DNA from 2 places in the Rahnella sp. PCH160 genome. Region 2 is predicted to be linked to the other one. Evidence: predicted binding sites of a transcription regulator. Region 2 holds the regulator's gene; the other holds the start of a gene.
What was found. Region 2 encodes Fur, which represses iron uptake genes when iron is present. Its sites were predicted from a motif close to ATAATAATGAGAACNACTATCAA; they were not measured.
Positions count from the first base shown of each region.

Region 1: a site for Fur is predicted at 2,328-2,350, ahead of ACM5QY_RS24695 (TonB-dependent receptor domain-containing protein). Genes of this name have one in related genera too.

Region 1 covers NZ_JBLOGT010000002.1:387,389-390,813, reverse strand. The annotation lists gene ACM5QY_RS24695 (TonB-dependent receptor domain-containing protein) at 1-2,160, opposite strand, end outside; gene ACM5QY_RS24690 (TetR/AcrR family transcriptional regulator) at 2,533-3,144, shown strand; gene ACM5QY_RS24685 (siderophore-interacting protein) at 3,319-3,425, shown strand, end outside.
Region 2 covers NZ_JBLOGT010000001.1:4,503,057-4,506,481, reverse strand. The annotation lists gene chiP (chitoporin ChiP) at 1-733, shown strand, start outside; gene chiQ (ChiQ/YbfN family lipoprotein) at 747-1,088, shown strand; gene fur (ferric iron uptake transcriptional regulator) at 1,231-1,686, opposite strand; gene fldA (flavodoxin FldA) at 2,003-2,530, opposite strand; gene ACM5QY_RS21030 (methyl-accepting chemotaxis protein) at 2,951-3,425, shown strand, end outside.

The DNA of each region.
Region 1 (3,425 bases), on a different contig from region 2:
GGTGTAGCTCTGGCGGTTGGTCGCTTCGGCTTTTTTACCTTTCACGAAGGTCGCGGTCAGCGCCGTTCCGTAGATGCCTGACGGGTCATCCCAGGCCACCCCGGCCACAAATTTCATTGGTGGCACGCTGTCGATGTCGACGTATTTATCGCCCTCGTAGCTGGATTTAGATTCACCCTTGGCGTAGCCCAGTGCGAAGGTGGTGCTCAGACCGTTTACACTGCTAAACCATGTACCGTAGTTAATTTTGGTACTCAGATCGCCACCGTAGATAAACGCTTCATCGCGGTTTTCTGCCTGATAAATCGTATAAATATTGGAAGGGACGTTGGTGAACATTCCCGGGCTTCCTGCACGGGTGTAACGGGTGTTGGCGATGAAGTTTTTATACGTGTTGTAAAACACGGAAGTCTTGAAGGTCACGCCTTCAGTGGCTTCGCCTTTCATGCCCCATTCGAAGTTGTTGCTGGTTTCGGTTTTCAGATTGGTGTTACCAATCAGCGCATACTGCTGCGAACCGGCATAAGAAGAACCGAGGTTCCAGGAACCGTAAAGCTGGCTGGCATCCGGGAACTGCGCGCCACGACGGTATTGCAGGTAAGTCATCAGCTTAGGCGTGATGTCATACGTGAACGCCAGTGATGGCAGAACCTGTGTATCGGCGTTGGCTTTACCGTACAGAGTCGAAACCTGGCTTTCAGACACGGTGCTGTTCGACAGCGCTGACAGGTCTGTTGCTTTCGTATTCTGGTACGCCACACGCACCGCAGGCACGATGGAGAAGTTATGGCCGTCGAGGTCAAACTTTATGGTGTCTTGCAGGAAGCCGCCGAGAACATAAGAACGGCTGTTGGCTTCAGGCTGCATGATGGTGGTGTAAACGCTTTGATCCGGGCTTTCGCGGAACGGGCGTTCGGTGTTAGAGATACGACCGTTAATACCGGCACTCAGCTCATAACGGCCCAGCGTTTTCAGCCAGCTGGTTTCCGCACCGTAGGTGTTCACGTCATAGTTGGAATAGACGTTCATCATCTGCTTGCTGGCGTTCGGCATGTAGGTATTGTCGTGCGCCTGGGTGTACTGGTAATAGACTTTCGTGACGATGGCATCGACGTAATCGTTGAACGGCGTCCATTCGTCTTTCAGGCTTGCGCCCCAGCGGCGGGTGTTACTTTGCTGCTGTGCGGTCCCCAGAATTGAGCTGCCTGCGCTGTTCCACGCATCGTAATGGGTGTGGTTGATTTTCTCGTAGTAATCGAGCGTCCCGGTAAATTTGTGCTCATCGTTCGGCTGCCAGATACCGGACGTCATGATGGCGTTGGAGTGCCAGTTCGCCGGGTAAGCATCGTGCGTACCGCTGTTATTGCTGGTTTCCTGCCCGTCACGACGGCTGAAGGCCACGACGCCGCGCAGGGTTTCGTCACCGGCCGCGGCAGTGATGCCGTTGTGCCATGAACGGTCTGAAGAATCATAATCAGACTGGTAACCGAAATAGGTTTCTTTGCCCGGACGCAGATAGTCGTCTGCCGTTTTCGGCAGGAAGGAAACGGCACCGCCGATGGAGGTATTCGCCCGGTCGGCTGAGGTGGCACCGGATTCGATATCCACCTGACCGTACATGTACGGGTCGATATAATCGCGGCCGATACCGGATGTGCCCAGACCTGCACGGCTTGCATAGCTGCGGCCGGTGGCGTTTGGCTGCGGAATGCCGTCTACGTCGATCCCGACGCGGTTGCTTTCCAGACCACGGATGTTGTAGCCGGTATAACCGTTACGGTCAAAACCACTTTTGCCGTTGCCGGAGCCGCCACTTGAACCGGTTGCGGTGATCAGTGGCTCATAACGCATGATGGTACCGAAATCATTACCGCCGCGTTTTTGCATATCTGCCGCAGTGATGGTTGTTTTTGAGCCCGGCGTTTTATCCGGAGCGACGCCGGTGACGGTCATCACTTCTTCATTGTTCTGTGCCAGATCTTTAGCACTGCGCACCACCGGTTTCTTTTTGATGGCTTCTGAAGACTGCGCTGTGTTCTGTGTCAGATCGGTATTGTCTTTAACGGCTTCCGCTGCGTTTACGTTAAAAGTGGTAGTGAGAATCGTCCCCATGAAGATGACGTTTTTCACCAAACCCTGCTGTGTAAAGGATTTGAACATTTGTTTTTAGTCCTGCACTAATTTTTAAAGTTCTGCTCGCATTTACTGCCTTTCGACAAATTCAGACGCGCATGTCATCTGCTTTGATCTTCCGTGAAAAAGCCGTTGTCCTTATAAAATATGGGTTTATTTACCATCCTACCCATTTCAGCTTTGTGCGAATGATAATGATATTGATAATTGTTATCAATAAAATGGTAAATAAAAATGTGCTTCTTAACGAAATCTTTGCAATTTGCTCTGGAAAATGGGCTACGGGGGGCGCTTTACAACCCGCAAACCCGTCGTTAGAGTGGGTCATCAGGGAACTGTACCGTACAGTTTCGTCGCCGTGGTTTTGACCAGGGCTGCAAAGCAACGTCAGGAGAGAAGATGAAAGTTCGCACCGAAGCCCGCAGGGAGGCGATTATCGATGCCGCTGCGCAATTGTTTCAGGAAACCGGCTACGAACGCGCGTCAATGAATGAACTCGCCCGGCGTCTGGGCGGCTCCAAAGCCACGCTCTACAGCTATTTCCCGTCGAAAGAAGCTTTGCTGGTGGCGGTGGTGAAAGCGTATGCCACGGGCCATCTTTCCGACGCCGTCAGCGACCTGACCCAAACGTGGGCGGATGCCGGTCTCGAGACAATCCTCACCCGTTTTGGTGAGAGAATGTTACTGGTGCTCACCAATGACGCCTCGGCGCTGGCGGTGTACCGCATGGTGCTCGCCGAGTCTGGTCATTCCGAAATCGGCACGTTGTTTTATGATGCAGGGCCACGGGAAAGCGTCGATATCCTGGCAAAATTCCTGGCCAGTGCGATGGAAAAAGGGCAACTGGTGCAGGCCGATGCTCATCTGCGCGCCGTACAATTTCTGGCACTGGTGACCGCGCAAACCAACACGCGTCTTTACCAGCGAAACCCCGCGCCGCTGGAAATCGCGGAAATCCGTCAGATGGTAAGCAGCGCCGTCGACATGTTTTTGCGCGGCGCAGTGCGTTAATCCACACAGAATGTTCTGCTGCGAAAACCGACAACCTGCCTTTTTCACGAGGGCCGGTTTTTTTTGAAGTCGTTGCATAAAATATTACTAAGATATATCTTTCACTGAATTGAGAATCATTCACGTCCTTTCCGGGATCCGTGACGGTTAATTTCGGAACACTGAGAGAAGAATATGGAACACAAACGCACTGAATCTTCCGCCGCCAACCTGCCGGTGCGCGTTAAGAACGAACTGGTTTTCCGCCAAATCACGGTAAAAAGCGTTGAAACGGTTTCCGG
Region 2 (3,425 bases):
CATCCACTCGCTGGGGGCGAAATACGACTTCAAAAATGATCTGGTGCTCGAAGCCGCTTTTGGTCAGGCAGAAAGTTACGTCGATCAGTACTTCGCCAAGGCGTCGTACAACATTGATCTGATGGGCAATCCGCTCACGACCAGTTACCAGTTCTACGGCGCGGAAGATCGTATCAGCAGCCAGAACGATCCGAACAGCCTGTATGACGGTTTAGCCTGGTTGCAGGCGCTGACTTTCGGTTACACCACCGGCCAGTTCAACTGGCGTCTGGAAGGGACCATGGTCAAAGCAGAAGGGAATCAGGGGTATTTTTTACAACGCATGACCCCAACGTATTCTTCTTCTAACGGACGTCTTGATGTGTGGTGGGACAACCGTTCTGACTTCAATGCCAATGGCGAAAAAGCCGTTTACGCAGGTGTCTTATACGATCTGGCGAAATGGGAACTGCCGGGCTTCGCGGTGGGCGGTTCTTATGTTTACGCCTGGGATGCCAAACCGAGTACCAATCCAGCTTATGATCAGAGCCAGCGCCTGAAAGAAAGCGCCTGGAGCCTTGATGCGCTCTACACCATTCAGGAAGGCCGCGCGAAAGGCACGCTGTTCAAACTGCATTACACCCAGTACGACAACCACTCGGACATCCCGAGCTGGGGCGGCGGTTACGGCAACATTTTCCAGGATGAAAAAGACGTGAAATTCATCGTTATCGCGCCATTCACTATTTTCTGAGGACACAAAACCGATGAATAAATTACTGATAATTGTCGTGACTTCCCTGCTGCTGGCCGGTTGTGCGCCAACGGCAACGCAAACCGAAAATGCAAAACTGCGTCAGGCGTACAGCAACTGCATCATAAAAGCAGAAGGCTCGCCGGACAAAGTGGCATCGTGCCAGACTGTTCTTGACGTTCTGAAACAGGAACAGGCGCACAAGCAGTTTGCTGAACAGGAAACCGTGCGCGTGGTGGATTATCAGCGTTGCCTGACGGCACGTAAAACCGGTGACGGTCAGGCTTTTGCGGCGGATTGCGGGAAAATCTGGCAGGAAATCCGTTCTAACAATTCGCCAAAACCAGAGAATTGATAGGACGTGATACCTTAACGTCGATGTTAAGAAACACCACGCCCCGGCTTGCCGGGGCGTGGTGTTTTTAATTCGCTGTCTGAATCACAGGCATAAAAAAACCGCCTTTCAGCGGTTAATTCATTCGGACTGACCGTGCAGATTACTGCGCAGGTTTATCATTGTGCAAAGAATCATCTTCGCGACAATCGCCTGTTTCACAGTGGCCGTACAAGTACAGACTGTGGTTGGTCAGTTTGATACCGTGTTTCTTCGCAATCTCACGCTGACGGCCTTCAATGTATTCGTCGCGGAATTCAATAACGCGGCCGCAATCCAGGCAGATCAGATGATCATGGTGATGCTGCTGAGTCAGTTCGAAAACGGACTTACCGCCTTCGAAGTTATGACGGGTAACGATACCGGCGTCATCAAACTGGTTCAGAACGCGGTAAACCGTCGCCAGGCCAATTTCTTCCCCCATATCAATCAGTTGCTTGTACAGATCTTCCGCACTAACGTGATGACCTTCCGGCGCTTGCAGCACTTCCAGGATTTTGAGGCGCGGAAGCGTGACTTTTAAGCCGGCTTTCTTCAGTGCGGTGTTGTTGTCAGTCATGCGGATTCAGTCCTGTTACTATGTGCTAATCAAGTTGAGGCATGCAGCCTGTGGCATCGGCGGCACAAAAATTTGTCGTTTAAGGATTCTTCGTTTTCAGGAAGTGTGCCGATTCTCAAAAACGTAGCCTGTTAATAAAGATCACAAAATGCTTGTCACATTCGATAATGCAACGACTTGATCGATAGAAAAAACAGATGAACTCAGTGTACCTTGATACCACCGAAAGTTACAATTTTGTAGCGGTTAAATTGTTAATTTCAGTAATAGTTTGGCCCTTCAATTGTAGAATAAATCCTCAGGGCCAACAGGGTTTTTAGCCAATAATTTCTGAAAGGCTCAGTTCTTCTGTGATCTGTTTGACCCACGCACTGACACGTTCACCAGTCAGTTCCGGCTGACGATCTTCGTCAATTGCCAGTCCGATGAAGTGCTTATCATCAGCCAGACCTTTCGATGCCTCGAAGTGATAACCCTCAGTTGGCCAGTGGCCCACAATCACCGCGCCGCGTGGCTCGATGATGTCACGCACGGTACCGAGCGCATCACAGAAGTATTCGGCATAGTCTTCCTGGTCGCCGCAGCCAAACAGGGCCACCAGCTTACCTTCGAAATCTATCTCTTCCAGCGTCGGGAAAAAATCGTCCCAGTCACACTGTGCTTCACCGTAATACCAGGTTGGAATTCCGATCAGCAAAATATCGAATTTTTCCAGATCCTCTTTGCTGCTCTTCGCAATGTCATGCACCTCTGCAACATCTTTACCCAATTGCTTTTGGATCATTTTCGCGATGTTTTCGGTGTTACCTGTATCGGATCCAAAGAAGATACCTACTACGGCCATAAGATTACCTAACCTCTTGTTCTCTATGAAGTGCTCTGCATTGCAGGCAATAATAACGCAGATGATAGCAAACTCGCGAGGCGGAGAATATGTTTCAGCTCGCCTTCTTAACTGGTGGATAAGTTTATCGGGCAATCTTTTTAAGTGTTATCGCCTTTGTGTGCTTTCAAACGCAGTCAATAACCTCAAATTCATTGAGGTTAAAAGCAAAGTTAAGAAATATGTTCTCACAATACTAAATTTTAAGAACAACCCGCCGATAGATGATGCGAGAGGAATCTCAACATAATAAAGAAATCGATGCCCGGAGAGGTGTTCAAACATGTCCGGGGGCTTACGCCTGCTGGCTACCTGTCTTGATTCTCCGCATCCCCGTCAATCCTCAGACCAGAAACAACTTTGTTTCGAGAGAGGCATATCGTGCAGTTTTTAAAAAATATCACCATCAGGGCCGCTTTATTAACCATTCTTGGCATTTTTTGCGTCATGTGGGCAGGGGTCTCCCTTTACACCGTCACTTCACTGAATACGTTGACACAAAATACCAAGAGCAGTTCTGAGCTGGTCAACAATATGGCGCTGATCAGCAAAGGAAATGATCAGTACTTTCGCACCGTTACCCGCTTAAGCCGTGCCGTATCACAGCTTCAGGCCGACCCGTCTAAAGGGCCGGAAATTTTTGATACGGCAAAACAATCCCTTGATGGCCTTTCTCAGGCTCTGACAAGCTTTAAAACGGCGCCGCATCCGGGTCTGGAAGATGCTTCAGTTCAGGAGCTGATCTCCAGTTGGGAAACGCTGGTAACACAGGGTGTCGCACCTTTGTATGCGGCAGCAAGCAGCAAGAATTTTGATGCTTATAACAAGCTGTCCAACGATACGGTTCCCGCACTGA